DNA from 3 places in the Acidiphilium sp. 34-64-41 genome. Region 3 is predicted to be linked to each of the others. Evidence: predicted binding sites of a transcription regulator. Region 3 holds the regulator's gene; each other region holds the start of a gene.

Region 1 (10,244 bases), on a different contig from region 3:
GGGCAGGTTTTGATGGAGGGCCTGCCGGATGAGGTTGTCGCGCATCCGGATGTGCGGCGGGTTTATCTCGGGGATCGGTTTATTCTGTAAAAGAAGGGTTCTTTTTTGTAAAAAAGAGCCAAAAAACTTTTATTCGTTATCTTGCAAATAATTGATCTGTGGTGTTCGAGATGTAGATCTCGTGGCGGGCGGTCAGATTGTCGCCGATCACCAGACGATTGTCGATCTGCGCCAGATGACCACCGACGGCAATGATCGGGTGATGCCAGACGAGCCCGCCAAAGATGAGCGTCTTGAAGCGGTACAGTTTTGCGATGAAGATCTGGTTGCCGACGCCGCTGTATTTCCGCTCCCCCACGATCTGTGGCGCGAGGCCGGAGGCGTGGAACAGGTATTCCGACAGAAAACTGCTTGCCGCACCGGTATCAAGAATCGCGGTCAGGCGATGACCATCCAGCGTCACCGGGAATTTCGGTGCGCCGTTGCCCGCCTTGCCGAAATCGACCGGGTGTAGCGCACCGCTCCATGGCACGATCGTGCCGCAATCGAACGTATCGACCAGAAACACCTGCTGCGCCGGCAGGTCGATGTCGATATCGTAATAACGCAGGATGTCGTTGCCGATCAGGCCGCCGAGATGCCGCCCATCGGGCAGTTTGTGGTCCGACAACGCGAGCACGGGCAGCAGGATCTTGCTGCCGCGCGCAGCACCGAGTTGAAAATCGCGCACCGTCGCGACCGAGGTGAACGTCGACCCGCCCGCTCCGGCGACCAGCAGCGATTTGCTGGCCTCGACCGGCAGATTGAGCGCGGTGGCGACCGACGGTGTCACGCTGGAAAACGCGCCACCGGTATCGATCATGATATCCACCGGCAACCCGTTCATCCGCGCGCGGACGATCGGCATCGGGCTGTTCGGAAAGGCGGTGTTGAGCAGGGCAACCGGCTTGGGTTTGCACACGCCCGATGAAGCACAACCGCCCAAGGCCAGCATCATCACGATACCAGCCAGCACAAAAGCAAAATTCACAAACATCCCCCCTAATCGGAAACCGATTAGGAGGCGGAATGTTACGGTCCGTCCAATCACGTCACCGTGATCATGCGGCCGGCGTCAGGCGGCGGCTTTGGCCTCCCGGCGCCGGTCATGCAGGATGAATTCGGTATAACCGTTCGGCTGGGTGCGGCCCTTGAACACCAGGTCGCAGGCGGCCTGGAACGCGATGCCGTCGAAACCCGGCGCCATCGGCTTGTAGAGCGCATCGCCGGCGTTCTGGCCATCGACCACCGCGGCCATCCGCTTCATCGTCGCCATCACCTGCGCCTCGGTGACGATGCCGTGGTGCAACCAGTTGGCGATGTGCTGGGCGGAAATCCGCAGGGTCGCGCGGTCTTCCATCAGCGCCACGTTATGAATGTCCGGCACTTTCGAGCAGCCGATGCCCTGGTCGATCCAGCGCACCACATAGCCGAGAATGCCCTGCGCATTGTTGTCGAGCTCCTGCTGAATATCGTCCGGCTGCCAGTTCGGCCGGCCGGCCAGCGGGATCATCAGCAGATCATTCAGCGATCCCATCGGGCGGGATTTCAGCTCGGCCTGGCGGGCAGCGATATCGACCATGTGGTAGTGCAGCGCATGCAGCGTCGCCGCGGTGGGCGATGGCACCCAGGCGGTGTTGGCGCCGGCGCGCGGATGGCCGATTTTCTGCTCGAGCATCGCGGCCATCGCATCCGGGGCCGCCCACATGCCCTTGCCGATCTGGGCGTGGCCGGGCAGGCCGCAGGCGATGCCGATATCGACGTTGCGATCCTCGTAGGATTTGATCCAGGGCGTGTTCTTGATCTCGTTCTTGCGGATCATCGGGCCCGCTTCGATCGAGGTATGGATTTCATCGCCGGTGCGGTCGAGAAAGCCGGTGTTGATGAAAAAGATGCGGTGCTGTGCCGCCTCGATACAGGCGGCGAGATTGGCCGAGGTGCGGCGTTCCTCGTCCATAATGCCCATTTTGATCGTGTTCGCCGGCAGATGCAGCAGGGTTTCCACCGCACCGAACAGCGCATCGGCGTAAGCGACTTCATCGGCGCCATGCATCTTGGGCTTGACGATGTAAATCGACCCGGCGCGCGAGTTTTTGACCCCCGTGGTGCGCTTGATGTCGTGCAGGCCGCACAGCGCTGTCACCACCAGATCGAGCATGGTCTCGGGGATCGGGTTGCCGGCGGCATCGAGCACGGTATCGGTATAGATATGGTGCCCGACATTGCGGATCAGCATCAGCACCCGGCCGGGCAGTGCGAATTCGGTGCCATCCGGCGCGGTGTAGACCCGATCGGCGGCGAGGCGGCGGGTGAAGCGCGTGCCGCCTTTTTCGACCTGCTCTTCGAGCGTGCCGTTCATCAGACCGAGCCAGTTGCGATAGACCAGCACCTTGTCCTCGGCATCCACCGCGGCGACGCTGTCCTCGGCATCCATGATCGAGCTGATCGCGGATTCGATCACCAGATCGGCGATGCCGGCCGGATCGGTCTTGCCGATCGTGTTGGTCGCATCGATCACGATTTCGACGTACAAATTGTGGTTGCGCAGCAGGATCGCGGTCGGCTTTGCCGGATCGCCGCGGTAGCCGGCGAATTGCGCGCCGTGCTTGATGCCGGTTTCACCGCGTTCCAGCACGATCGCGAGATGGCCGTTATGGATGTGATAGCCGCGCGCTTCCTTGTGGCTGCCGACCGAGAGCGGAAAATTCGCATCGAGAAACGCGCGCCCGCGTGCAACCACGGCGGCACCGCGCTTTTCATTATAGGTCTTGCCGCGCGCCTGACCATCGGATTCGGCGATCGCATCGGTGCCGTAGAGCGCATCGTACAGGCTGCCCCAGCGCGCGTTGGCGGCGTTCAGCGCGTAGCGCGCGTTCATCACCGGCACCACCAGCTGCGGACCGGCGATGGTGGCGATTTCCGCATCGACCGTGCTGGTGCTGACCGCAAACGTCGAAGGCTCCGGCTGCAGATAGCCGATTTCACGCAGAAACGCCTGATACGCCGCCTGATCGATCGGCTGCGCCTTGTGGGTGCGATGCCACTGATCGATCGCGGTCTGCAAACGGTCACGCTCGGCCATCAGTTCGGCATTGCGCGGCGCGTGCTTGGCGATCAGCGCGCTGAAGCCACGCCAGAATTCGCTCGGCTCGAGCCCGGTGCCGGGCAGCGCTTCGGTGGCGATGAACTGGTGCAGCGGTGCGGCAATTTTGATGCTGCCGGCATCGATATAGGTTTGGCTCATAAAGGGGGTCTCCATCCGTTGCGGTGGTTTTGGCCAAACGCCGGGCGCTTGTCGAGTGGGCGGGACCTGCGGGCTGACAACCTCCTCTTGCAACCGTGATTTTACGAACATATAGTGAACAAATGATTGATGGTTCGATCGATGGATGAAGCGCTCGACACAAAACTGCGGATTCTGGCCGATGCCGCGAAATACGATGCCTCCTGCGCCTCGTCCGGCGGCAAAAAACGCGCGGCAGGTAAAAACGGCATCGGCTCGACCACCGGCTCGGGCATCTGCCACTCCTACACGCCCGATGGTCGCTGCATTTCGCTGCTGAAAATCCTGCTGACCAATTACTGCCTGTTCGACTGCGCCTATTGCATCAATCGCCGCTCCTCGAACACCAAACGCGCCCGCTTCACGGTGGCGGAGGTGGTTTCCCTCACCATCGGTTTTTACAAGCGCAACTATATCGAAGGGCTGTTCCTCTCGTCCGGCATCATCCGATCGCCCGATTACACAATGGAACAAATGATGCTGGTGGCGAAAACCCTGCGCAACGAGCACGGATTCGCCGGCTACATCCATCTCAAAACCATCCCCGAGGCCAATCCCTGGCTGATCGAGCAGGCCGGGCTGTTCGCCGATCGGCTGTCGATCAATCTCGAATTGCCGCTGCAGAAAAGCCTCGAAGATCTGGCGCCCGAAAAGAATACCGCGACCATCAAGACCGCGATGGGGCAGATGCGCGAACGCATCGTCGAAGCGAAGGAGGAACGCCGGCGTTTCGCGCCGGCCGGGCAGAGCACGCAATTGATCGTCGGCGCCGATACCGCGACCGACGATGTCGTGCTCACCACCAGCGCATCGCTGTACAAAAACTACGCGCTCAAGCGGGTCTATTATTCCGCCTTCAGCCCGATCCCGGAGGCAAGCCGGTTCCTGCCCGCGAAATCGCCACCGTTGCAACGCGAACACCGGCTGTATCAGGCGGACTGGCTGCTGCGCTACTACGGCTTCACCGTGCCCGAAATCACCGAAGGCGGCGATGCCGGTATGCTCGACCTCGATATCGACCCGAAACTCGCCTGGGCGCTGAAGCACCGCGCGCTGTTCCCGGTCGATGTGAACACCGCGCCGCGCGAAATGCTGTTGCGGGTGCCGGGGCTGGGCACAAGGGCGGTCGATAAAATCCTCGCGGCACGCCGGCACATGCGCCTGCGGCTCGATGACATCGCCCGCCTGACCAGCGGGCTCAAACGACTGCGACCGTTCCTGATCACGCTCGATCATCGCCCCACCCGGCTGATCGACCGCGCCGATCTGCGCCAGAGCCTGATCGCACCGCCGGTGCAACCGAGCCTGTTCGATTGAACACAGCCGTCACCCTCGCCGCCGGCGCCGACCAGGACGGATTTCGCCTCGCAGTCCGGCGCCTGCTCGCCGCCGATATCGCGCCGGATGCGGTGGTCTGGGGCACGCCGGATGCGGGCGATCTGTTCGGCGGCAGCCTCGCGGGCGATGCGCCACCGGTCATGCTGCCGCGGGCGCTCGCTGCGATGATCACGCCGGTGGTCTGCCATCGTGACCCCGAACGCTACGCGCTGCTGTATCGGCTGATCTGGCGGATGCGCCATGGCGAGCCCGCTCTGCTCGCCAACCCCGCCGACCCGCTGGTCCGCCGCCTCGAGACGATGCGCAAAGCCATCCGCCGCGATCTGCACAAAATGCACGCCTTCGTGCGGTTTCGCGAAACCATCGGACCCGATGGCACGGCACGCTACATCGCCTGGTTCGAGCCGGATCATTACATCGTCGAAGCGACGGCGGGGTTCTTCGTCGAACGATTCCGCAGCATGATCTGGGCCATCCTGACCCCGGTCGGCTCGCTGTTCTGGGATACCGAACGCCTCGCCATCGGCGGCCCAGGCACCAAAGACCACCTGCCGGCCGATGACGCGTTCGAAGCCGGCTGGTGCAGCTATTACGAAAGCATCTTCAATCCCGCACGGCTCAACACGGTCGCGATGCGCAGCGAAATGGCCGGCAAATACTGGCACAACCTGCCCGAAGCGCGCCTGATCCCGGCCCTCGTGCGCGGCGCACCGGAGCGGCTGCGCGATATGGTCGCACGCGAAGCCGCCCCCCCGATCCACCGCGACCCCGCGCTGGCGGTGGCCGCAATGGCCAAGCAAAACCCGAAAACCCTCGCCGATCTCAACCGCATCATCGCCGCCGCCCCCAGCCTCGTACCAGGCGCAACCCGCGCGGTGCTCGGCGAAGGCCCGATCGGGGCGGCCATCATGCTGGTCGGCGAACAACCGGGCGACGCCGAAGACAACGCCGGCCGCCCCTTCGTCGGCCCGGCCGGCCAAATGCTCGATCGCGCCCTCGCCGAGGCCGGAATCGATCGCACCACCACCTACCTCACCAACGCCGTCAAACATTTCAAATACCAGCAACGCGGCAAACGCCGGCTGCACGCATCCCCCACCACCAGCGAAGTGAAACACTACCGCTGGTGGCTGATGCAGGAACTCGGCTTCGTGCAGCCCAAACTGGTCGTGGCCCTCGGCGCGACGGCTCTGCTCGCCCTCACCGGCCAGCCCCTGCCGCTGCTGCGCAACCGCGGCCCCATCAGTTTCGACGGCCAGGCCGGCTTCGTCACAACCCACCCCGCCTACCTGCTGCGCCTGCCCGATCCCGCCACCCAACAAACCGCCTACACCGCCTTCGTCGCCGACCTCCAACACGCCCGGTCCTTGGCCTCCGCGTGATAACCTGATGCTTGCCGTCTTGGGGGGCGCTTTGGGTGAGCAAGGCGGGGGGCTTTGCCCCCTCGACCCCCACTAAGGGCGGAGCCCTTAGAACCCGCTAGTTTTAGGTAAGGGGAGGGCGACACAGGCGAGATCGGCGAAAAGTCCGAGGCAGCGCCCTCCCCTTACTTAAAACTAATGGATTTTAAAGGCTCCGCCTTTAACGGGGTCCAGGGGCAGAGCCCCTGGCCTTGCTTGCCCAAAGCGCCCCCAAAACGGCAGGCATCGGGTTGTCACGCGTGGCCCGGGGCCAGGAGGGTGGCGATCTGGGTGGCGAAGTCGCCCCATACTGCGGACATGGCGGCGGCGATCTGGGTGGGCGTGGTGCCGTTGGAGGGCGAGCGCAGGTGGATGAGGCGGGTTTGGCGGTGTTGGCTGGTTTGGGGTTTGATCGAGACATCGGCGTCGAGGGTGATTTGGCCGGTAGCATCGGGGTCGAAGGTCAGGATATTGATTTCGATGATCAGGCTATCGGGCAGGTCGATGGCGCCGCCGCCGCCGATCACGGTGGCGTTGGGCAGGCGCTGGGCGAGGTTCTGGACCATGCTGGTGCGCAGCAGGTCGGTGAGGGAGCCGGCCCATTGATTGTCATCGAAGGTGGCGAAGCTGGTGCGGCTGCTGGGTTTGGGCAGGCCGCTCTGGTTCAGATAGGACGGGATGATGATCGGCCGCAGCGCGATATCGGCGTGCACCGTGCGATCGACGGCGCCTGGGGTTGGCGCGATGCGGTAATATTGTGTGACGACGGCGGTGCCGCACCCGGCCAGCGGGGCGCAGAGGGCGGCGGCGCCGGCGATCAGGGTGGTGCGGCGGGTTGCCATCAATGCTTGCTCCTTCCGAACAGGACAGCTTGCGGGTGCTGCGACAGGTAATTGGTCAATTGCTGGACCGATTGCAGGGTCTGGTTGCTCTGGCTGATCAGGCGTTCGAGGTTGATCTCGAAATCGGAATCGGGGCCATAGCTGCGGTTCAGCGATTTCAGCAGTTGATTGGTCGATTGCGCGGTCTGGGATACCGAGTTCAGGGTATGGTCGATCGGCGCGTGCTCCAGCGTACGGTTGGCGGTGACGATCAGTTTGTTCATGTTATCGCCGATCTGCTGGATCGGCAGTTTGTCGAGCTTGGCTGAAACGCTGGCGAGCGATTGCATGATGGCGTCGAGCCCGCCGGGCTGGCTGGGCAGCACCATCACATGGTGCTCATGCGTGACCGAGGCGGGTTTGGCGTGCGGCACCATGGTGAAGGCAATGATCTTCTGGCCGGTAACGATATTGCCGGTCTCGATTTCGACGCGCATACCCCGATCGACCAGTTTCTGGAATTCGGTGGTTTCGTTGATCGATTGCAGCGCCTGCGGATTCGGGAAAATCCGGCCGGGTTGCAGGCGCATTTCGACCTTGGCGCGGATGAGTGCGGAGTGCAGATCGACCACGAGTTTCAACTTGGAGACCACACCGACCTGAATGCCGAGAAACATCACCGGCGCCCCCTCGGTCAGGCCGCTGACCGAGGAGGTGAAGTATGAAACGACCGGCAGTTGCGTCTGGTAGCCCGCGGTCTCCGCCGCTTCGTGGGTCGGGTAGAGCGGGAACACCGCTTCGGAGGGGCTGGGTTTGTCCTTGTCCGCGCGTGGCGGCAGCGCAAAGGTGACGCCGCCGGTCACCAGCGCCTGGATGGACTGCACCTCGATATGAAACGCGCCGCCGATGATGCCGGCGGTGATACCGGATGAGTTCCAGAACAGGCTCTCCGGCTTGACCAGATTATCGAACGGGGCGCGCACGAAAATCCTGATTTTCGCCGGGCCGAGGCCGTTGCCCAGATCATAGCCGAGCACCTCGCCCACCTGAACGTCGCGATAGAACACTGGCGAGCCGGTATTGAGTGATCCGATGTCCTTGGCGCGCAGCACGAAGGTGCGGCCGGCGACATCCGAGCGCACGCCGGGGGGTTGTTCGAGGCCGATGAAATAGGATTGCGGCTTGCCACCCGGTGCGCCGGGATCGACGCCGATGAACGCGCCGGATACCAGCGTATCGAGGCCGGAGGGGTCCTTGAACGAGAAATGCGGCCGCACCACCCAGAACCGCGCATGGCTGGTGAGGAACCGCGCGCCGACATTGTTCATCCGCACATGCGCGATGACGTGGCGGTTGTTGCGGCTGAGATCGATGGTCTCGAGCGTGCCCAGCGTCATCGCCTTGTATTTCACCTGGGTCTGCCCGGCGACCAGGCCTTGCGCGGTATCGAATTGCAAGGTCAGCAGCGGGCCTTGCTGGGCCAGTGTGCGGTAGCCGAGGTAGGCCGCAATCCCGATCGCGATCAGCGGCACCAGCCAGACGAAGGAGAAGCGTTTGCGTTTCAGCCGGGCCGGCTTCGGGGCGGGCGTTTCGCTCATGCGGGCTCCGCGATCAGCGTGGGGTCAGGCGGGGTTTCGGGTGCGGCCTCGCGTGCACCGTCCCACATCAGGCGCGGATCGAAGCTCTCGACCGCGAACATCGTGATCACCACGACGCCGGCAAAGCAGGCCGCACCGGTCGAGGCCTGCACATTGGCGAACTGGCCGAACCGCACCAGTGCGACCAGGATAGAGACCATGAAGACATCGATCATCGACCAGCGGCCGATGAACGCGACAAAACGATAGGTGCGTGTCAGGCCGAGCAGATGCCGCCCGCTCGGGCGCTGCGCCTCGATCAGCATGCAGGCCATCGACAGCAGCTTGACCAGCGGGATTGCGATGCTCGCGAGCAGCACGAGCAGGCCGAGCGGCCAGAGGCCGGCCGCGAACAATTCCACGATGCCGCCCATGATGGTGAAGGGCGTGGTGCGGGCGAGCTGGGTGATCAGCATCACCGGATAGAGATTGGCCGGAATATAAAGCGCCATCGCCGCGATCACGAAGGCCCAACTGCGGACGATGCTGTCGGGTTTGCGGTCGCGCAGCACCGTGTCGCACCGCGTGCACGCCATGCCAGGTTCGGCGCGGTTGATCAGGAAACAGCAATGGCAGCCGATCAGATGGCCGCCGCGGTGATCGGCATCGATCGGGCGTGGCGCGGGGCCGGTATCGAGCGCATCCCAGATCGCGCCGGTATCGAGCGAGCCATCGAGTGCGGCCATCGAGATCATCAGGCCGACCAGGGCGAACAGCGACAGGTCGAGATGCACGGTCGCCATCGCGGTCAGGCGCGTGTAGGCGACCAGGAAGCCGAGCAGATAGACATCGACCATCGCCCACGGCCCGATCAGCGGGTACCAGCGGAAGATCGCCTTGAGAAAGCGGGTCGGTTGGTGCTCCAGACGGATGCCGAACAGGGTGAGCAGCACGATGCCGAGCTTGATTCCCGGGAATATAATGGTAACCGCCAGCACCAGGAACCCGACCAGATCGAACCCCTGCACTGTCAGTTGTAGCGGACCGGTCGCGATATCCGCGCGCTGCAACCGGCCAAAGATCGAAATCTGCACGAACGGGCCGGCCAGCGCGAGCAGATAGAACAAGCCGGCGGCAAGCGCCCAGCCGCGCGGGATGCGCATGTCGGGGTGCCAGATCCGCCCAAGACTGCTGGTGCACTGCGGGCAACTGGCCGCGACGCCGCGCACATTGTGCGGCACCGTCGAGATCAAGCCACATAACGGGCAGTCGCGCAGAGCGACGGAATGCGCGCCGTCACCCGTCAAGCGCGGCAGGCTCCGATCCGATGATCCGGGCAGAGTGGCGCGAGGCGGGTTCGGCGTCCGTCATGACGGATATAGTGGGGATGCGAGGCAACCGGCGCAATGTGAGGGTACACTAGGTAAAGGAAGGGCTTCTTTTTTGAAAAAAAGAAGCAAAAAACTTTCCGACCCTGGGGCACGGGCGCTGAAACCGGCACGGGCCCAGATTAACAAAGTTTTTTTTGCTTCTTTTTTGTTCACAAAAAAGAAGACCTTCCCTTCCCTTCCTTTTTTGCCGTTACAGCCCGCCGCCTAAAAACCCAAGCCTCAATGATTATCGCGCGGCACGCCGAACCGCTCCGCGATCCGCTGATAGCCGACCGCGTGTTCCATCACCGCACCGGTTTCCAACTGGCCGGTGAAGCGGCGGTGGATTTCCTGCCAGGGGGTCTGGTTGAGCAGTTCCGGCAACTCCATCGCCTCGCGGCGCCGGGTCAGTTCGG
Region 2 (10,244 bases), on a different contig from region 3:
TGGCCGACATAGGACAGGTTCGAGAACGCACCACAACCACCCAGCGACAAAACCGAAATCACCGCCCCGATCGCGCGCGCATAACGGCCGCCATGATGGTAGGTCGCATCGCGCCTCACGGCTGACGCCCGGCAAGGTCATAATACGGATTGGCATTGTCGCCCCGGGTCGGCATGCTGCCCGGCAGCACATGCGCATGGTCTGGTCCATCGACCACGGCCTGCACGATTTCGTGGGACGACGGGTTGATCACCGGGATCACATGACCCGATCCGCCGGCCGCCAGAGCGACGCCCTGCGCGGTGACTTCAAGCCCCGGCATATCCACCGCCAGGCTCACCGTGGCGCCGCGCGCGACCAGGATGGGGTCGGCGATCATGCGGCGCGACAACGGCATTCCTTTGAGGATCGATTGACTGACCTGCATGCCGATGACGCGCGAAAGCGTCCTGATCGCGTCGTGCCGGTCATCATCCTGCGCTACCCAGGTCAGCCGCACATCGCTGTCGTTCAGTATGTCGCCGCGGGACAGATCATGCGTTGCGATCACCCGTTGCGTTTCGGGTTTTGCAACACCGCCGATCGTCGTGGTTACTGTATCCATCCGCGGCGCCGCGATGTGGGCAATGGCCCGGAAAGCTCCGGTATTGCGATCGAAAACCATTTGATCGATCGAAATATCCGGCCGGGAATTCGGCGGCACCATCGGCAGTTGTTCGCCTTCGAGGTTGATCGCTACATGACCCGCAGCCCCCGCCTGCCGCAAGGCCCGGCTTACCGCCGCGACGATCCGATCATGCCCGATTGGTGAGCCGGGGCGCTCGATCGAGACGGATTGATCGGAATCGCCGGGAAACCAGGCAACGCCATACCGCAGCGCGATCGCCGCCAGTTGCCGGCTGCCGACCACGATCCGTGCACCAGGGAGCGGTGCCGGCCCCAGCACCGCATCGGCGTTGATCCCGGCGTGATGGAACAGATCTTTCAGCTCGACGACGGGCCGGTCGATCAACACCAACGTGCGAGCCGACGGTGCGGATGGTGCGGCGGATATCGATGATGGCTGCTCTGCGGATTGCGCGATTGCAGCGGGTGCGCCAGCAACCATCGCGATAAACAGCAGGAAAGATGCGCGTCGGATCGACCGGGATGTCATGTCATCACAGCTGCGTCAGTGTGTTCAACATCTGGTTCGACGTCGTGATCACTTTGCTGTTCATCTCGTAGGCGCGCTGTGCCGTGATCAGGTCGGTGATTTCACTGACGACATTGACGTTGGAGTTTTCCACGAAGCCCTGCTGGACCGAACCGAAACCGGGCGAACTCGGAACCGCCGTCACCGGCGAACCGGATGCCGCGGTCTGGATGAGCAAATTGCCGCCCTGCGCTTCGAGCCCCGCATCGTTCGGAAAGGCCGCGAGCTGGAGCTGGCCCACGGTTTGCGGCGCCGTCTGGCCCGACAGGCTGACCTGCACCTGTCCTGACGCGTTGATCGTGACGTTGGTGGCGTTGGACGGAATCTGGATGCCCGGCTGCACGATATAACCATCGGCCGTCACGATTTCCCCGCTCGGCGACAGGCCGAACGTGCCATCACGCGTATAGGCCGTCTGTCCGGATGGCAGCGTGACCTGAAACCACCCGTTCCCCGAAATGGCGAGATCGAGCGAATTGTTGGTCTGCTGCAGATTGCCCTGCTGATCGATGCGATAGATCGCCGCCGTCTTGACCCCCAGCCCGATCTGGGTGCCGGAAGGCACGATCGTGCCGGCATCCGAACTGTTCGAACCGGCACGCCGCAGATCCTGATACAGCAGGTCCTGAAACTCGACCCGCTGGCGTTGATATCCGGTCGTGGTCATGTTGGCGATGTTGTTGGCGATGACTTCAACATTGGTCTGCTGGGCCTGCATGCCGGTTGCCGCGATATCGAGAGCGCGCATTCATGATCTCCAAAAAAAGCGTAAAATTAGCTGGTGGTCGCGCCGAGAATCTTGCTGATCGCCGACTGATCGCGCGCTCGTTCCGCCGTAACGAATTGCGCGATCATGCGGAAATTCTGACTGGCCTCGATCATTTTGGTGATTTCGACGATGGGCTGAACATTCGAACCCTCAACGGCGCCTTGCACGATGCCTGGATTGGCACTCGGCACCGGCGGTACTGTCGTTTGAAACAGATTGCCGCCCTGGTCCTTGAGCGTTTGCGGGTCGGGAACGGTCACCACGCCGACCTGACCGATGATGCCTTGCGCCGTGCTGATCGTGCCGTCCGCCGCGATCGTCAGCGTGCCGCTTTGCGGCGGGACCGTGATCGGCTGGCCTCCGGCGTCGAGCAGGGCATCGCCCGAGGCATTCGCGATCGTGCCGTTCGGCAACAGGCCGAACCGGCCATCGCGGGTCAGACGCGGGCCATTGGCGGTCGCTACCGTGAAATAGCCGCCGCCGGGCAGTGCCAGATCGAGCGGGTTGCCGGTCTGGTGCACGGCGCCCGGCGTGGCGTCGCGCCACGTGCCGATGGCTTGGGTGTATGATAATTTCGATCCGCCCGGCGGTGCGGTGACGCCGCGCATCCGATCGATCCAGGCGGCGGATTTGAGGTGGATCGCCTCGTAGCCGGGTGTCGCCACGTTTGCGATGTTGTTCGCGATCACGTCCACCGTGCGCGACGCGGTGATCATGCGCGAGAGAATGATACTGGTTGTATTATCCATTAGTCCTGTCACCGTTTTGGGACGTATCGGGTCGTTCGTCTGAAGCGGAACATGACGATGAAAGCTTAACAATCACCTAAAGAGCCCAGTGTTTTTTTGCCGTGGAGATATCCGCGATCGATCCGGCGCGGACCCTTGACTCCTGCAAAAACTAGAACAAAATAAGAACATGATAAACCGCACTCCCTCAATAATCGGACCCAGACGCGATCGGTTCGGTGTTCAGGACACGGACGATGCCGATCTCAGCCCTGATCCCGCTCGGCGTTTCCCGATGGAGGCCTTCATGCGCGGCGCCGTCCACGACATTGCCGGCGGCGATGCCACTTTGGGATTCGCGGTGGTGTGCCTGGCCGGCACGGTCGGCGTGCCGATCGTGTGGACCGGTGGCCGGCTCGATCTGTATCCGCCCGGTCTGGCCTGGTGCGCGCTCGACCCGGCACGACTGATCCTGGCCGAAACCCCGCATGAGTACGAACGCCTGGGCGCGCTCGAAATCGCGCTGCACGGCGGCATGCACGGGGTCGCGGTGGTCGAAACCGTGTCCCGCCTGGCGGCACGCCGGTTGTCCCTGGCGGCCCGCAGCGGCGGGGGGATCGGCCTGGTCCTGCGTCATCGCAGCGCCGGCGATTCAACCGCCTTTGCCGCCCGATGGCGCATCAGCGCGGCACGCTCCGGGCCGGACGGCGCGGCGCGCTGGTGTGCGGAATTGCTCTACGCACGGGGCAGGCCCCCGGGTGTTTTTCTGGTCGAGGTCGATCGCCATGCATCGCCGCCTGCTCTCGTTATGGTTCCCCAGCGTCCCCCGGCATCCCGACCCGCCGCATGGCGACAGCGGGCCGGATGAGCTGGATCTGCATGCGCTCGCCTTGTGGTGCCAGGCTTTCACGCCGCTCACTGCGGTCGACCCGCCCGATGGTCTTCTGCTCGATATCACCGGCTGCGCCCATCTGTTCGGTGGCGAGGCCGGATTGCGGGCAAGGCTTGCCGCGCTCTGGCCAGGGGCAAGGCTCGCAATCGCCGATACCGCCGCCGCCGCCTGGGCGCTGGCCCGCTATGGTCAGGCCGATACGCAGCCCCTCGCCGATTTGCCGCTCGCGGCGCTGCGCATCCCCGATGGCATGATCGCGCGGCTGCGCCGGCTCGGCATCAGGCGGATCGGCGAGTTGGCCGCACTGTCGCGCGGCGAGATCAGGGCGGGGTTCGGCGCCGATCTGCCGCTCAGGCTCGATCGTCTGCTCGGGCGCGCCCCGGAGGCGATGCTGTTCCTGAGTGCGCCGCCGTCGTACCGGGAGGTCGAATATCACGCCGAACCCTTGCTGGCGGCAGAGCAATTGCAGGCGGCGCTGGCCCGGCTCGCGCATAAACTATGTGCGGGTCTAGCGGCTGCCGAAGTGGGTCTGGTTGGCCTCAAAACCGGGTTTCACCGCATCGATGCGCGCGTGATCCGGCTTCGGCGTTGAGGCCATCGTGCTTTCCGCCGAAACCGCCCCGCTGGTGATGACCCAGCCCGAACTCGGCGGTGCCGCCGCCCCGCAGCATGCCCGCACGATCGACCGGTTGATGCGCCGCGCCCGCCTGTCCCGGTTTGCGCCGGATCAGACCCATATCCCGGAATTCGCAGCCCATCGCGTGCCGGTCACCACGCCGGAATCGCAATGGTCCGCCCCCTGCCATCCCCGACCGCTGCGCCTGTTCGAAAGACCGGAACCGATCACGGTGATCGCGCCGGTGCCCGACGATCCACCCCGCATGATGCAGTGGCGCGGCGCGAGCCATCGGGTGGTCCGCGCAACCGGGCCGGAGCGCATCGCGCGTGACTGGTGGCGCCACGATCCGCCGCCCACCCGCCCCGAAGCGGAGCGGGTGCGCGATTATTACGTGATCGAAAACGAGGCCGGCCAGCGCTTCTGGGTGTTCCGCGCCGGGCTGCACGCGGGCGAGGCTGCGCCGCGGTGGTTCATCCACGGTCTGTTCTGATGCTCTACGCCGAACTCGCCGCCACCAGCGCCTTCAGCTTTCTCGAAGGCGCCTCATCCCCCGAGGAACTGGTCGATCAGGCCAAGGCGCTCGGCCTCACGGCGATCGGCATCGCCGACCGCAACAGCGTCGCGGGCGTGGTGCGCGCCCATCGCGCAGCACAAGCCGCCGATCTGCGCCTGCTGGTGGGGGCGCGACTCTGCTTTGCCGATGCGCCGGACATCATCTGCTACCCCGAACATCGCGCCGCCTGGGGGCGGCTGTGCCGGTTGCTCAGCCTCGGCAAATCGCGTGCGAAAAAAGGCGAATGCCGCCTGTTCGCCGCCGATCTGGCCGGAAACGCCGCGGGCCAGCGCCTTATTCTGATGCCGCCCGATCGGCTCGACGATGAGTTCGCCGATCATTGCCACCGCCTCGCGGCCGATTTTTCCGGCCGCATCCATCTCGCCGCGCGCCGCCGCTACGCGCCGGATGATGCCGCCCATCTCGCCGCTCTGGCACGCCTCGCCGCCGCGGCGCGGATCGGGCTGATCGCGGTGAACGATGTGCTGCACCACGCGCCGCACCGCCGGCCTCTGCAGGATGTGCTGCGCTGCATCCGCCTCGGCTGCACGATCGAACAGGCCGGCACCAGGCTGGAGCCGCATGGCGAGCGCCATCTCAAGCCCGCCGCCGAAATGATCCGCCTGTTTCGCGGCCATGCGGCAGCGATCGCGGCCCAGGCCGAGGTGCTCGATGCGGTGCGTTTCACCCTCGATGAACTGCGTTACGAATATCCCGATGAGCCGATTCCGCCCGGCGTCACGCCGGATGCGCATCTGGCCGCACTTGCCTGGGCTGGCGCCGCCGCGCGCTATCCGGCCGGCATTCCTGATAAAATCCGGGCCACCATCGCGCGCGAGCTCGTGCTGATCGCACAACTCGACTACGCGCGCTATTTCCTGACCGTGCACGATATCGTCGCCTATGCGCGCAGCCAGGGCATTCTCTGCCAGGGGCGCGGCTCGGCGGCCAATTCGGCGGTGTGCTACGCGCTCGCCATCACCGCGGTCGATCCCGCCGAGATCGATTTGCTGTTCGAGCGGTTCGTCTCGGCCGAACGGCGCGAGCCGCCGGATATCGATGTCGATTTCGAACATGAACGCCGTGAGGAGGTGATTCAATATATTTACCGCCGCTACGGCCGGGAAAACGCGGCGATCGCCGCAACCGTCATCCACTACCGGCCGCGCAGCGCGATCCGCGAGGTCGGCAAGGTGCTGGGCCTGCCCGAGCCGGCGCTCGCCGCGCTGGCGGCGCAGAGCTGGAATCCCGGCGATGAGCTCTGGCCCGATGAGCGGGTGATCGAGGCCGGGCTCGATCCCGCGGCGGCCAAAGTCCGCCGCACGATCGAGCTTGCGCGCGACCTGGTCGATCTGCCGCGCCATCTGTCCCAGCATGTCGGCGGTTTCATCCTGACGCGCGACCGGCTCGACGAGACCGTCCCGATCGGGCCGGCCGGCATGCCCGGCCGCAGTTTCATCGAGTGGGACAAGGACGATATCGATGCGCTGGGCATGATGAAGGTCGATATCCTGGCGCTGGGCATGCTCACCTGCATTCGCAAATGCTTTGCCATGCTGGGCATTCCCGGCCTCGCGGACGTGCCGCGCGAGGATGCGCGGGTTTACGACATGCTGTGCACCGGCGATTCCATCGGCGTGTTCCAGGTGGAAAGCCGCGCACAGATGAACATGCTGCCGCGGCTGAAACCCCGGGCGTTCTACGACCTGGTCATCGAGGTTGCGATCGTTCGGCCCGGCCCGATCCAGGGTGACATGGTGCATCCCTATCTGCGCCGCCGCCAGGGGTTGGAAGACCATGAGTTGCCCGCGCCGCACCCGCAGCATGGTCATCCCGACGAACTCAGGCGCGTGCTCGGCCGCACCCTCGGCGTGCCCTTGTTTCAGGAACAGGCGATGCGAATCGCGATCGAGGCAGCCAAATTCACCCCCGGCGAAGCCAACGCCCTGCGCCGCGCGATGGCGACGTTCCGCAACATCGGCACGATCCACAAATTCCAGGCGCAGATGGTCGAAGGCATGGTCGCGCGCGGCTATCAGCGCGATTTCGCTGAACGCTGCTTCAAACAGATCGAAGGCTTCGGCACCTATGGGTTTCCCGAAAGCCATGCCGCGAGCTTTGCCCATCTGGTCTATGTCTCGGCCTGGCTGAAATGCCACCACCCGGCCGAATTCGCGGCCGCCCTGCTGAATTCGCAGCCGATGGGCTTCTACGCCCCCGCCCAGATCGTGCGCGATGCGCGCGCGCACGGCGTCGCGGTGCGTGCCGCGGATATCAACGCGAGCGATTGGGATTGCACGATCGAGCGCGGCGCCCTCAGGCTGGGTCTGCGGCTGATCGATGGGTTCCATGCCGATTGGGCGCAGCAGATCATCGCCGGACGCGGCGCAGGCTACGCAACACCGGCCGATCTGCAACGCCTGCCGCGCCCCGCGCTCGACAAACTCGCCGATGCCGGCGCCTTGCGGAGCCTGGGGTTCGATCGTCGCACCGCCCTTTGGCGCGTGGGCGTGATGGAAGATCAGGCATTGCCCTTGTTCGCGAATGCGCAGCACAGCAGCGTCACGCCCGCCCTGCCGGCGATGAGCGCGGGCGAACACGTCACCGCGGATTACCGCATCACCGGCCTGTCGCTGCGCGCCCACCCGATGGCGCTGCTGCGGCACAAACCAGCGCTCGCGGATGCGCGGCCCTGTGCCGATACGGCGACCGCGGCCGATCATTCGCGCATCGATCTGGCTGGCGTCGTGGTCGTGCGCCAGCGCCCCGGCAGCGCCAAGGGCACCGTGTTCATCACGATCGAGGATGAAACCGGCATCGCCAATCTGATCGTGTGGCCGGCGCATGTCCTGACCTATCGCGCGGTCATCATCGGCGCCGCGCTGATCCGCGCGCGGGGCAGGGTGCAGCGCAGCGCTGAAGGTGTGGTGCATGTCGTGGTCGAGTCGCTGGACGATTTGTCGGCGCTGATCGGCACGCTCGACCTGCCGCGCGCCCGCGCCGATGAAATACCGCCACCCGAGCCCGCGCGCCACGCAACCGCCGAAGCCCGTCCCGGGCAGTTGCTTCATGCCCGTCCCGGACAGTTGCTTCATGCCCGTCCCGGGCATCCGCGCCATGAACGGATCATCCGAAAGAGCCGTGATTTTCACTGATCCTGATCGTCATCATAATCATTTGTTAACCATCTTCCCTCATAATCCGCTCGAAGGATGTGAGGACGAAAAATGGCTAAACCTCCAACGAGCGCTAAACCCAAAGAGCCCGAGTCTGGTGCCACCGGCGAGGCCGATGCTGCGCCGGCCCCGAAAAAACGCTCGAAACTGCTGTTGTTCGGCATCCTAGCGGCGGTCCTGCTGCTGATCGGCGGCGGGCTCTGGTTCAGCGGCATCATTCCGCACCTTCTTCACGGCCATAAACCGGCCGTCGCAACCGGGCCGGTGTTCATCAAAATCCCCGAAATCGTCGCCAATTTGAACGTGCCGTCGGGTCAGGATTCTTACGCCAAGCTGGAAGCGACCCTCGAATTGTCCAGTAAGGCGTCGGTGTCCCAGGTGCAGCACGACATGCCGCGCATCATCGATGTGTTTCAGACCTATCTGCGCGCAATGCATCCGAGCGAACTGCGCGGCGCCTCAGGCACCTATCGATTGCGCGAGGCGTTGATCGACCGTGTGCGCATCGCGGTCGCGCCTAACGTGGTTCGCAACGTCCTGTTCGAAGAACTGATCGTGCAATGATTTGCCGCTCCCGGCTCTTGGCTTGATTTTCAACCAGACAATTCTCAACGGCAGGCGAAAATGATCGAAATGTTGAACCATTATGTTGGGTTGCTGAACTGGCTCTTTCAAATTGCCTTCTTTTGCACTCTCCTGGTCGCACTAACCTACGCCCGCCGCCTCGATCGCTTGTTGCGGCAGGTTCGCAGCGATCATGCCCTCCTGCAGTCGGCGCTGCCACAGATCGATCTGGCGCTGACGAAAGCGGCGACCGCGACCGATCGTCTGGCGCATGATCTGCGCCGTAGCGAAACCGCGCTTGGTGAAGCAACCGAGTCTGCCGAGGCCATCACTCGGAAATTGGACGATTCAATCAGCCGGGCGGTTCAACTCCTGGCGTCACCCCCCAAACAGACACCACCCCCCGAGGTCGCCCGCCCGCCCGCCCCCGCGGTCACGCCCCGCACACCGGCAGTTTCAACAAGCCGGGCTGAGCGCGATCTGGCGAGGATGTTGATTGATGCCTCGTGATAAAAGTACCAACGAGCGGTCATTAATCCGTACCAGAGGGCACGGTCTCCGGCAGTCGCGCTCGTTGCGATTTCTGCCCGTTCTTATCGTCTTGCTGATCGCGGTGATTGCACTGAAAACGGCGACTCTGATCGAAATTTCCTTCGCCCAGGCCGCGCCCGCAGCGCCGCCGGCGGGCGCACCCGCACCGCCATCCGCAGGCGCGGCTACGGCATCAGCGAAGCAGCCATCGACGCGGTATCGACCCGTGAGCAACTGGACCGATCGGCCGCCGCCGCCGCCGATGTGCCGCCCGGATCCGATGAGCGAGGCCGGTGAAAACAAAATTCTCCTGCATCTTAAGGCTCGTGAAGCGGCATTGGCCGCACGCGCCACGGCTCTCGATCAGGAACAACTGCAACTCGATGCAACCAAGGCCGCTCTGCGACAGCAGGTGGCTGCCCTGAAGCCGCTTGCGGCGCGGCTCGAAGCCATGAATACCGCACAGCATTCGGCGGACGATGCAAAATGGGCATCGCTCGTCGCCACCTACGGCGCCATGGACCCGCGCAGCGCGGCGCGCATCTTCGACGGACTCGATCCCACAATCGTATTCCATGTCCTGCAACACATGAACAACCGTAAATCGGCCGCCATTCTCGCGGGCATGTCGCCGGCAACTGCGCAGGCGATCACGGAGCGCCTGGCTGGCAGCCCGGCACATGCCATACGGCCGGCTAATGCATTGCTGCCGGATGCCGCGCCATGAGCCGCCGGTCCCCGTCGCCGTTCCGGACATCATGGGCACTCATGATTGGCTTGTTTTTGACCAATCTGACTAGCCAGCGCGCCCTTGCGCAGGCGACCAGCGATCCGTCCTATTGGTTTCGTGTCCTCCTGCCGCCGAATCTGGTGCCGGCGCAGATCGGTCACGCCAGCTTCCGGCTTGGCTCGAATGACATCTTGATCTTTGCAGCCGATTTACCGGTGCAACTGGCAGCCCTGCAACAGATCACCAAGATTCAGACCGTTGCCGTCCATCATCTGCCGAACGCGACGGTCCTCACGATTCCTTTGCCGCCGGGACAGACGCTCAATGCGATCTCGGCACAGAATTCGTTCCACGTCGTTCTGGGTAAACCGGTCGGCACCAAATCGATCAACCCGTCCTATGCCCATGGGCACATCCTCTTTCCGGCCTCGGCACCTGGTGCGGTCATCACCGTCGCGCTGCCTGATCGGAGTGAGCCCCTGTTGGT
Region 3 (10,244 bases):
AGGCGATGGCCGATGCGTCAGCCCGGGCGTGGCTGCTCGATCGGCGGGTCGATCTGAAACATCTCGGTCATGGTACGATGGGGGAGATGCGCGCCTGGCTCGATGAATTGCCGGCCGCGCAGCTCGCGAGGTTTCTGATCGGCGGGATTGCGCGGGCCGAGCTGCCATTTGCAGCCAGGGGCCTGTTCGCCCTGACCCAGGCGGATCATCAATTCGTGCTGCCGCCGCTGCCGAACCAGTTATTTACCCGTGACAGCTCTTGTTGGGTCAACAAGGGGGTGTTCATCAACCCGATGTTCTGGCCGGCGCGCCGGCCGGAGGCGATCAATGTGGCGTGCGTGTATCGGTTTCACCCGCGCTTCAGGAATGCCGATTTCGTCCGCTACCTCGATGCTGCGGACCAGGATTTCAGCCCGCTGAGCCTGGAAGGCGGCGACGTGATGCCGCTGGCCGAGGGTGTGGTGCTGATCGGCATGGGCGAGCGATCGACGCCGCAGGCCGTGACCGAATATGCCAGTCGTCTGTTCGCACACGGGGCGGCGCGGCGGGTGATCGCAGCGCTGATGCCGCGCGACCGCAGCTATATGCATCTCGATACCGTGTTCACCTTCTGCGATCGGGATCTGGTGACGGTGTTTCCCGACATCGTCGATCACATCAGGGCGTTTTCGCTCTATCCGGGCGATGACACCGGTGCGATCCGCGTGGTCGCCGAGGTTGGACCGTTCGTTGATGTGGTCGCGCAGGCGGTCGGCGTTGCGACGCTGCGGCGGGTCGTGACCGGCGGCGATGCGTTCGAGGCGGAACGGGAACAATGGGACGACGGCAATAATGTCGTCGCGGTCGCGCCCGGTGTGGTGATCGCCTACGACCGCAATGTTTATACCAACACGCAACTCCGCAAATCGGGCGTCGAGGTGATCACCATTGCGGGTTCGGAACTCGGGCGCGGCCGCGGTGGCGGCCATTGCATGACGTGTCCGCTGGTACGCGACCCGATCTGATCAACCCCCCGATCTGATCAACCAAAGACAGGACAATCCGATGGCCATCAATCTGCACGGCAGAAGCGTGATCGATCTTGATGATCTCGCCGCCGATGAAATCCGCTACCTGCTGGACATGGCAAAAGATCTGAAATCCGCCAAGCGTGGCGGATTCGAGCGCGCGGCACTGACCGGCAAGAATATCGCCTTGATTTTCGAGAAGGATTCGACCCGCACACGCAGCGGCTTTGAGGTCGCGGCCCACGATCAGGGCGCGCATGTGACGTATATGGGGCCCGGCGGCAGCCATATCGGTCAGGCCGAGACCGTGCGCGATACCGCGCGCGTGCTGGGGCGGATGTTCGATGCGATCGAGTTTCGCGGCTTCGGCCAGGCGGACGCGGTCACACTGGCGCAATATGCCGGCGTGCCGGTGTACAATGGTTTGACCGATCAATCGCACCCGACCCAGATCTTGGCGGACTTCATGACCATGCGTGAATTCACCCACAAGAATCTGTCGGACGTTCGGTTCGCTTTCATGGGTGATGGGCGCAACAATATGGCGCGCTCGCTGGCGACCGGGGCGGCAAAACTGGGCATGCGTCTAACCATCGGCGCGCCGCCCGCACTCCGGCCGGAGGCAGCGTTCATCGGTCATATCGGCGCGCTCGAGGCGACAAGCGGTGCCTCCGTGCTGTACGAGACCGATCCGCTCAAGGCGGTCGCGGCCGCCGATTTCATCTATACCGACGTCTGGGTATCGATGGGCGAAGATCCATCGATCTGGCAGAAACGGATCGATCTTCTGAAACCCTATCAGGTCAACGCGGCGTTGATGGCCGCAACCGGCAATCCGCTGACCAGATTCATGCACTGCCTGCCATCGTTCCATAACGCAGAGACGACGACCGGACGCGATATCGAAGCGAAATTCGGCATCACCGCGATGGAGGTGGCCGATGATGTTTTCGAATCCCCGGCATCGATCGTGTTCGATCAGGCGGAGAACCGGATGCACACCATCAAGGCGATCCTGGTCGCGACGTTGGGCTGAGTGCCATGCGCATCGTGATCGCACTCGGCGGCAACGCGTTGCTCAAGCGCGGCCAGCCACTGACCGCCGCCAATCAGTTGGATACGCTGCGGGGTGCGGCGCGCGCGCTCGCAGCATTGGTCGCGGCCGGCCATCAATTGATCCTGACGCACGGCAACGGTCCGCAAGTTGGGCTGCTCGCGCTGCAATCGGCGGCCGGGCCGGCTGAGTCGGCGTTGCCGCTGGATGTGCTGGATGCGGAAAGCGAAGGCTGGATCGGCTTTGCGATCGAGCGCGAATTGCGCAACGCGCTGCCGGTTGGCACCGAGGTGGCAACCCTGTTGACCCAGATTGTCGTCGCTCGGGATGATCCGGCTTTTGCCGCGCCGGCCAAGCCGATCGGCCCGATGCTGGACGAAGCGGCCGCGCGCCTGATCGCGGCGACGCATCACTGGTCGATCGCGCCCGATGGTGAGGGATGGCGCCGCGTGGTCGCCTCGCCACGGCCGCAAGCCATTGTCGAAATCGGCCCCATCCAACGGCTGATCGAGGCGGGTGTCATCGTGATCTGTGCGGGTGGCGGGGGAATTCCCGTCGCCGCCGGCGTCGACGGGCGAATGGACGGAGTCGAGGCCGTGATCGATAAGGACGCGGCCAGCGCCTTGCTGGCGCAACAGGTGGCGGCCGACCTGTTCGTGATGCTGACCGACGTGTCTGGCGTCTATCTCGACTATGGCACGGAACACGCGCGCTTGATCGGGCGGGCCGACCCCGATGCATTGAGGCGCCACGGCGAGGCGTTCAAGGCAGGCTCGATGGGGCCGAAGGTTGCGGCTGCCGTATCGTTCGTGGCCGCCACCGGCAGGCCAGCGGCGATCGGGGCGCTCGCTGATCTGTCACGGGTGATCGATGGCGATGCGGGGACGCGCATCGTCAGCGATTCCGGCACGATCGGTTTCCGGACGTTGCGACCTGGCGCCTTGCGCTACCTGGTTCTTCATCGTGGAGGATTGATTTGGTGGAGCCAAGCGGAATCGAACCGCCGACCTCCTGAATGCCATTCAGGCGCTCTCCCAACTGAGCTATGGCCCCACCGGTCGTGGGCGGCGTATAAACCGGGTGGCGGGGGCAGGCAAGGGGTGGAAACCCGGCGTGGTCGTGATAAGAGGTCACTGGCGCGGCCGGGTTAGCACAGTGGTAGTGCAGCGGTTTTGTAAACCGAAGGTCGGGGGTTCAAATCCCTCACCCGGCACCACGCGCCCACTTCCTCTTATTGATATAGATGCCAGACGGTCTGTAAGCCGGGTTCTGTCCGCATCCTCGCGGATGGTGGACGGCCATTCGTCTGGGACGCGCATTGCTGCGCGCCTCGCGCGACCAACCCGGGTGACGGGTCGAAAACATCCCTGCGGCCATGATCGCTCACGCCGCCGGCCACCCCTATTCGGTCTTGCTCCCGGTGGGGTTTACCCTGCCGCCTACGTTACCGGAGGCGCGGTGCGCTCTTACCGCACCGTTTCACCCTTGCCCGCGGGTTTGCACGCGCGGGCGGTTTGTTTTCTGTGGCACTGTCCCTGGGGTCGCCCCCGCCGGTCGTTAACCGGCACCGTGTTTCCGTGGAGCCCGGACTTTCCTCCGCCCCGGTTGCCCGGAACGGCGGCCGTCCAACCGTCTGGCTCAGGTCTCTTCGACGATCGGGTAAGGCTGGTCAATGGGCACGTTGAAAATGCCGCGCGCCATGATCACCGCGATGGCGCCGAGCTGCACGGTCGTGGCACCGAGCAGGCTCATCACGACCGATGGCGTAATCACCCGCGCGGTCGCCGGAATCAGGTGATCAGCGATGTCGCGCTGATCGAAATAATAAAGCACGCCGATGAAGATGACCGAAAGCACGTTGGTGATCGCGAACAGCGCCATGATCACGATCGCGATCTGCCGCCGGATCGAAGCATCGCCGAGCGCGATCCGATCCTTGACCGACAGGCCGCGTTCGACATCCTCGAGCTGGACCGCCGGCGACAATCCTGGCGACGTGCCGCTCATCGCCGGCGCCGTGCCTACCCGTTGAGCACGATGCGGACCGGCTCAGCCCTGCCGCTGACTGTGATGGTATGGTCCGCCGCCGCCTCACGGCTGATCACCTGGGCCAGAGCGAGCGCCCGCCGGATCACCGCGGCATTGGTCTTGACCCCGAACAGCCCGCGCAGTTCCGATATCGCTTCGGCGGTATGCTGGTCGACTTCGAAACTGGTAACGGCCATGGCTGTGCTCCGGGTTTCGGGGATTTTTATATAGTTTTTATATAGAAATGCAAGGTTCGGGGGGATGGGAGGGTAGGGAAGGACAGGGAAGGATCTTCTTTTTTGTGAACAAAAAAGAAGCAAAAAAAACTTTGTTAATTTGGGCCCGTGCCCTTGAAAACGCCCGTGCCCCCGAGTCAGAAAGTTTTTTGCTTCTTTTTTTCAAAAAAGAAGCGCTTCCTTACCTCCCCTTAGCAAACACTCCAGCAACCGCCCCAATCCGCCCGGCCGTCGCCTCATCCATCACGCCATCGCAGCATGACGGCCAGAATCGCCGTTGAAACGCGGTGATCGAAACAACCGGATCAAGCCCCGGATCATACCCGATCGCGGTCAGTGCCCCGAGCGGGTCGGACGGCGCGGCGAATTCGTCGGTCCACAGGCCGATCCCGTGCGTGGCGAGGTGCCGCCAGGGGAACAATTCACCAGGGTCCTGCTTGCGATCGGCCGCGATGTCGGAATGCGCGACGACGTGCGCGCCCGGAATCGGGTGGCGCGCCAGGATGCCCTGGGCGAGCGTGATGACGGCGGCGATCTGCGCGGGCGGAAAGGCGCGATAGCCCCACTCATGGCCCGGGTTGACGATTTCGAGGCCGATCGAGCAATCGTTCAGAGTGCGCCGCCCGCGCCAGAAACTGATGCCGGCGTGCCAGGCGCGGCGTGTTTCCGGCACGAGTTGATGGACCGTGCCATCTTCCTCGATGACGTAATGCGACGAAACCTTGGCGGCAGGGTCGCAGAGCCGCGCAATGGCATCCGCGGCACTGCGCATCCCGGTGTAGTGGAGTACCAGATGATCGATCGGCGCGCCGGGCGGACGGTCGTCCTGGTTGGGTGAGGTCACAGACCCCGCTCGCGCTTGATGTCGTCCCAGGCGGCATTGATCCGGGCAACGCGATCGGTCGCGCGCGCGGCGAATTCCGCCGGAACGCCGCGGGCAGCCAACTGGTCGGGGTGGTTTTCGCGCATCAGCTGCTTCCAATGGGCGCGGATGGTTTCGTTGCTCGCGGTCCTGGCGATGCCGAGCACCTCGTAGGGATCGCCGTCGGATTGCGCGAAGGATGAGGGGTTGGCGGCCCGATTGCGGGCGGCTTCGTCGAGGCCGAAAGCCACCCCGATCCGGGTCAGCACGTCCGCCTCGCGGCCGTTGAGCGGCGCATCGGCGCGGGCGATCGCGTGCAGGGCGCCGAACACCTGTTCAAGTGCGAGCCGATTGTCCGCGAAGCTTTCGGCCAACTGCCGCGCATAGGGCTCAAAGCCGGAGGCATCGTCCCGCGCCTGATCGAACAGCCGCCCGATCATCGGCACCGCAGCGTCTTCGATGCGGAACTGGCGCTTGAACGCATCGATCTCGGCGCGATTGACCGGGCCGTCGCATTTGGCAAGCTTGGCGGCAAGCACGGTCACCGCGATCGCGAACACCTGCTCACGCCGCCCCAGCATGGCGGCAAACCGGGCGGAGTCGAGCGGCAATACCCGGCCGACCCGCGCGCCCAGCGAACCGAGATCGCCGGTGTCGGCCGCATGGCCAAGCGCCGCGCCCGCAATCGCACCGATCGGCCCGCCGAACGCGAAGCCGGCGACGCCGCCGATAACCTTACCCCATACCGCCATTCGTCCCATATCGGGTGGCAGGCCCGTCAGGTCAAAGGGGGGACCGGCCCTGCCCGACTAATATCGGCGCATCAGCGCAACCAGGCAGCCCTGCACCTTGACCCGTTCGGCGGGAAAAATGCGGGTTTCATGCCGTGCGTTGGCCGGTTCCAACGCGGTCGAGTTGCCGCGCCGGCGCAGACGCTTCAGCGTCACTTCGTTGTCATCGACCAGCGCCACCACGATCTGCCCGTTTTCGGCGGTTTCGCCCTTGCGGATAATCGCGGTGTCGCCGTCGAGAATGCCGGCCTCGATCATCGAATCGCCAGCCACCTCCAGCGCGTAATGATCGCCCTGGCCGATCAGCGCGATCGGAACCTCGATTTCCATCTGATGCTCGCGCAAGGCCTCGATCGGCTGGCCGGCGGCGATCCGGCCATAAAGCGGCAGGCTGATCGCCGCGACTTCGGCGGCGGCGCGCGCACCCTGAAAGCGGCCGGAAAAATCGCCGCGGATAACGTTGGGTGCGAATTTCTGGTCGATGACACGCTCGGGTGCGCGCTCCGAGGCGCGTTCGGGCGCACGTTCGTTTGGCACGCTGTCCGCCGGCAGCCGGATCACTTCAAGCGCACGCGCACGATGCTTGTGCCGGCGCAGGAAGCCGCGTTCCTCCAGCGCACCGATCAGACGATGAATGCCGGATTTCGACTTCAGATCGAGCCCGTCCTTCATCTCCTCGAAACTCGGCGAACAACCGGTGCGGCGCAGATGCTGGTCGATAAACACCAGCAGTTCGTGTTGCTTGCGGGTAAGCATCGATCCCTCGTTTCGGTCTGACGCGTTCTGGAACAAAACGCTAACACGATGTTCTAGGTAGCGATTCCGCGCCGCGTCAAGGGGGTATTGCCGGAATAATCGCGTTTTGTTCCTGTTTTGGCGCGCGGCGTCAAATCGTCATGCGCTAGATCAGCGCGCGCTGATATTGTGGCACCAACTCGGGTTTGAGCCCGAAGTGGCTGGCGGCACGGTTGGGCCAGGCCGGGTCCGCCAGCAGCGCGCGGGCGAGGAACACGAGGTCCGCCCGCTCGTTGGCGATGATTTCGGCGGCAAGTTCCGGTTCGCGAATCATGCCGACCGCCCCGGTCGCAATGCCGGCTTCGCGGCGGATGCGCTCGGCGAACGGAACCTGATAGCCGGGATGGACCGAGGCGATCTTCTGCTGCGGCGCGATGCCCGCGCTCGAACAATCGATCAGGTCGACGTCGCCACGCTCGCGCAGCCAGCGCGCCAGCGTCACGGAATCCTCGATCGTGTGGCCGCCCTCGATCCAGTCCGTGCAGGACAGGCGGACGAATACCGGCAGGTCGACCGGCCAGGCCGCGCGGACCGCATCCAGCACCTCCATCAACAGGCGCGCACGCGCTGCCAGGTCGCCACCGTAGCGATCGGTGCGGTGATTGCTGATCGGTGAAAGAAATTCATGCAGCAGATAGCCGTGGGCGGCATGAAGTTCGACGATCTTGAACCCGGCGCGGTAAGCCCGCGCGGCGGTCTCGGCAAACTGGCGGATGGTGGTCGCGATATCGCTCTCGGTCATGGCGTGCGGGTTCGGCCGATCCGGCGCGTAGGGGATCGCGCTGGGTGCGGCGGGCAGCCAGCCGCCTTGCGCATCGGGCGCGATGTGCCGTTCACCCTCCCATGGGGCGACCGTGCTGGCCTTGCGCCCGGCATGGGCGATCTGGATCGCCGGGATGGCGCCGCCATAGCTGATCAAGGTGGCGAGCCTGGTCATGAACGCCTCCTGCGCATCGTTCCACAGGCCGAGGCAATAGGGCGTGATGCGCGCTTCGGGCGCTATATGCGTCGCTTCGGTGAACACGATGCCGGCACCGCCCATCGCCTTGGCGCCGAGTGTCTGGATGTGCCAGTCCTGACCCAGCCCGTCGATCGCGCTGTATTGACACATCGGCGAGACGACGATCCGGTTCTTCGCGGTGACCGCGCGAAAGGTGATCGGCTGCAACAATTTCGGAATGCGTGACAGGGGAACTCTCCTTGGGTTCGAACCGCGGCGATGCCGCAGCGTGCCAGTAGCGGCGATGCCCCAGCTTGCCAGCGGAAGGCCAATCGCGCCAAGTGCCGCGATGGCGATTTTATCGATCCAGTCCCAGGTCCTGAACGGCAGCGTCGGCAATGCGGGGGCTGCGTTCATCTACGCGCGGCTCGGTCATGAGGTCTGGCCCCTGCCGACCACGCTGCTCTCCCACCATCCGGGCCACGGCGGCGCCGAAGGTGGCCCCGTGGCGCCGGCGTCGATGGCGGCCCTGATCCAGGGCCTTGCCGCGCGCGGTGCGTTCGCGCGCTGTGCCGCGGTGGCATCGGGCTATCTCGGCGCGGCGGCGGCGGTGCCGGTCGTGTGCGATGCGGTGGCACGCGCACGCGCGGCGCATCCGGCTGCGCTCTATGCGTGCGATCCGGTGATCGGCGATGCCGGGCGGGTCTATGTGCCGGCGGCGCTGGTCGCCGCGTTCCGCGATGTCCTGCTGCCGCTGGCCGATATCGCGTTTCCCAACCCGTTCGAACTCGAAATTCTGACCGGCCGGGCGCTGGCGGATCGCGCGAGCGCCTTCGCCGCGATGGCGGCGCTCGGCCCGCCGATCGTGGTGCTCACCGGGTTCACCGGCGCGGACACCGCACCCAGGATGCTCGATGTTCTGTTGCTGACGCCCGAGGCGCGGCATTTCGTCCCGGTGTCGAAGCTCGATCGCGCGTTCTCCGGCGCGGGGGATGCGTTCGCCGCATTGTTCATGGCGCGTTACCTGCGCGATCACGATGCGGTAGCGGCGCTGAACACCGCCTGTGCGGCGAGTGCGGCGCTGCTCGCCGCCACGGCGCAGGCGGGTGGTGACGAACTCGCCATCGTGACGGGCCAGGCTGCATGGGTGGCGGCAGCGTCGGGCGCAACGGCGCGATGAAATCCGGTCACAGCTGGTAATTTTATTGATTTGAGATCGTTCGATGACATATGATCGTCATCTGATGTTTGCCTGAGGCGAACGCCCAGGCGCCGGCCCGGATCAACGGGCCCAGAATCCTCGGGAGGATTATGATGACGACGATGGCTGCTTTGTTGAAACGGAAACCGGCTGCGCTGATTTCCGTATCGCCCGATACCAGGATCCGCGACGTGGTGGTGGTGCTGGCCGAAAAGCGGATCGGTGCCGTGGTCGTACAATCATCCGACAACGATCTGCTGGGCATTCTGTCGGAACGCGACGTGGTGCGCAGCCTCGCCGCGAACGGCATCGGCACAATCGACATGCTGGCAAGCCAGCTGATGACCCGCGCCCCGACCACGGCGACGCCGGCCACATCGATTTTCGAAGCCGAAACCCTGATGACCGAAGGCCGCTTCCGCCATCTGCCGATCGTGGATGGCGGCAAGCTGATCGGCGTGGTCAGCATCGGCGACGTGGTTGCCGGGTTGATGGATGAGCAGGCCCAGGAAGTCCGCAGCCTGCGCGACTACGTGACCGGCGGCGCCGTCTAAGCCGATCAGCCCGGGCTGAAACCAGACCGCAGGCGGAGCCGGATCCGCCTGCGAGTCCGCGCGATCGCGTTACTGGCTGCTTGAGCTATCCGAGGTCGTGCCCGGCAGTTTCACCTTCGGCGGCGCGCCCAAGTTAACCTGCTGCGGCGTGGTCTGCGAACCTGCGACCGCTCCACCAACAGCACCGATACCCGCCCCTGCCAGCGCGCCGATCGGGCCGCCGACCGCACCCACCGCGGCACCGGCCGCAGCACCACCGGCAGCGCCACCCTGGGCGCGCTCCGGCTGCGACGTGCCGCATCCTGCCAGGGCCAGAGCCATGCCTAAGGCGACGGGGGCCGCGATGATGGTCTTCTTGAATGTCATATCGGTATTCCTTTCCGAGATCGTATTGAGCCAAACTTCGTCGTCCCGTAGTGCAGGACCGTTGACGGACCGATATGGTGGGCATCGCAATCCGGGCGATCAACCCGGCTCACCTACCGTATGGACGAAGTTTAAAGCCCCGCTCATCTGGTGCGGATTCGGCGCGTTCTGCGCCGAATGCAGGACAAACCCTATTGCGTATTGGGCGGCGGCAGCGGTTGCGCCTGAACGCTTTGGCCATAGCCGGCGGGCGGCGCGGCCGTGGTGAGCGATTGCGGTTGCGACTGATATGAATTGATCTGGTTGCGCAACCCCGGCTGGGCGTAGGCGGTGTTTGGCTGCGAGGGGGCGGCCGCCGGTCCGGTGCCGGTTTTGCCGACGTTATCGAGATTGATCTGCTGCGGCGTCGT

The links. Region 3 encodes LexA, which represses DNA repair genes until DNA is damaged. Its sites were predicted from a motif close to TGTTCTANNTANGTTC; they were not measured.
Region 1: the regulator LexA is predicted to act here: its motif matches at 3,389-3,404, upstream of B7X49_RS01825 (putative DNA modification/repair radical SAM protein).
Region 2: the regulator LexA is predicted to act here: its motif matches at 2,868-2,883, upstream of B7X49_RS04195 (ImuA family protein).

What each region holds. Positions count from the first base shown of each region.
Region 1 covers NZ_NCJX01000005.1:35,169-45,412, reverse strand. Annotated here, with positions in the region: gene lptB (LPS export ABC transporter ATP-binding protein) at 1-90, shown strand, start outside; gene B7X49_RS01835 (retropepsin-like aspartic protease) at 137-1,030, opposite strand; gene B7X49_RS01830 (malate synthase G) at 1,115-3,283, opposite strand; gene B7X49_RS01825 (putative DNA modification/repair radical SAM protein) at 3,425-4,639, shown strand; gene B7X49_RS01820 (UdgX family uracil-DNA binding protein) at 4,636-6,042, shown strand; gene B7X49_RS01815 (membrane integrity-associated transporter subunit PqiC) at 6,315-6,902, opposite strand; gene B7X49_RS01810 (intermembrane transport protein PqiB) at 6,902-8,479, opposite strand; gene B7X49_RS01805 (paraquat-inducible protein A) at 8,476-9,765, opposite strand; gene B7X49_RS01800 (IlvD/Edd family dehydratase) at 10,069-10,244, opposite strand, start outside.
Region 2 covers NZ_NCJX01000013.1:53,023-63,266, forward strand. Annotated here, with positions in the region: gene flgH (flagellar basal body L-ring protein FlgH) at 1-71, opposite strand, end outside; gene flgA (flagellar basal body P-ring formation chaperone FlgA) at 116-1,108, opposite strand; gene flgG (flagellar basal-body rod protein FlgG) at 1,161-1,943, opposite strand; gene B7X49_RS04190 (flagellar hook-basal body complex protein) at 1,970-2,713, opposite strand; gene B7X49_RS04195 (ImuA family protein) at 3,000-3,560, shown strand; gene B7X49_RS04200 (hypothetical protein) at 3,478-4,176, shown strand; gene B7X49_RS04205 (hypothetical protein) at 4,184-4,693, shown strand; gene B7X49_RS04210 (error-prone DNA polymerase) at 4,693-7,911, shown strand; gene B7X49_RS04215 (flagellar basal body-associated FliL family protein) at 7,984-8,496, shown strand; gene B7X49_RS04220 (hypothetical protein) at 8,557-9,006, shown strand; gene B7X49_RS04225 (MotE family protein) at 9,098-9,754, shown strand; gene B7X49_RS04230 (hypothetical protein) at 9,811-10,244, shown strand, end outside.
Region 3 covers NZ_NCJX01000039.1:28,593-38,836, reverse strand. Annotated here, with positions in the region: gene B7X49_RS10005 (arginine deiminase) at 1-1,004, shown strand, start outside; gene argF (ornithine carbamoyltransferase) at 1,045-2,043, shown strand; partial or broken gene B7X49_RS18785 (carbamate kinase) at 2,049-2,906, shown strand; tRNA gene B7X49_RS09985 (tRNA-Ala) at 3,039-3,114, opposite strand; tRNA gene B7X49_RS09980 (tRNA-Thr) at 3,203-3,277, shown strand; RNA gene rnpB (RNase P RNA component class A) at 3,304-3,698, opposite strand; gene B7X49_RS09970 (hypothetical protein) at 3,700-4,068, opposite strand; gene B7X49_RS09965 (hypothetical protein) at 4,083-4,286, opposite strand; gene B7X49_RS09960 (N-acetylmuramoyl-L-alanine amidase) at 4,507-5,169, opposite strand; gene B7X49_RS09955 (TerB family tellurite resistance protein) at 5,166-5,939, opposite strand; gene lexA (transcriptional repressor LexA) at 5,997-6,734, opposite strand; gene B7X49_RS09945 (NADH:flavin oxidoreductase/NADH oxidase) at 6,880-8,130, opposite strand; gene pdxY (pyridoxal kinase) at 8,063-8,893, shown strand; gene B7X49_RS09935 (CBS domain-containing protein) at 9,028-9,468, shown strand; gene B7X49_RS09930 (hypothetical protein) at 9,538-9,834, opposite strand; gene B7X49_RS09925 (hypothetical protein) at 10,026-10,244, opposite strand, start outside.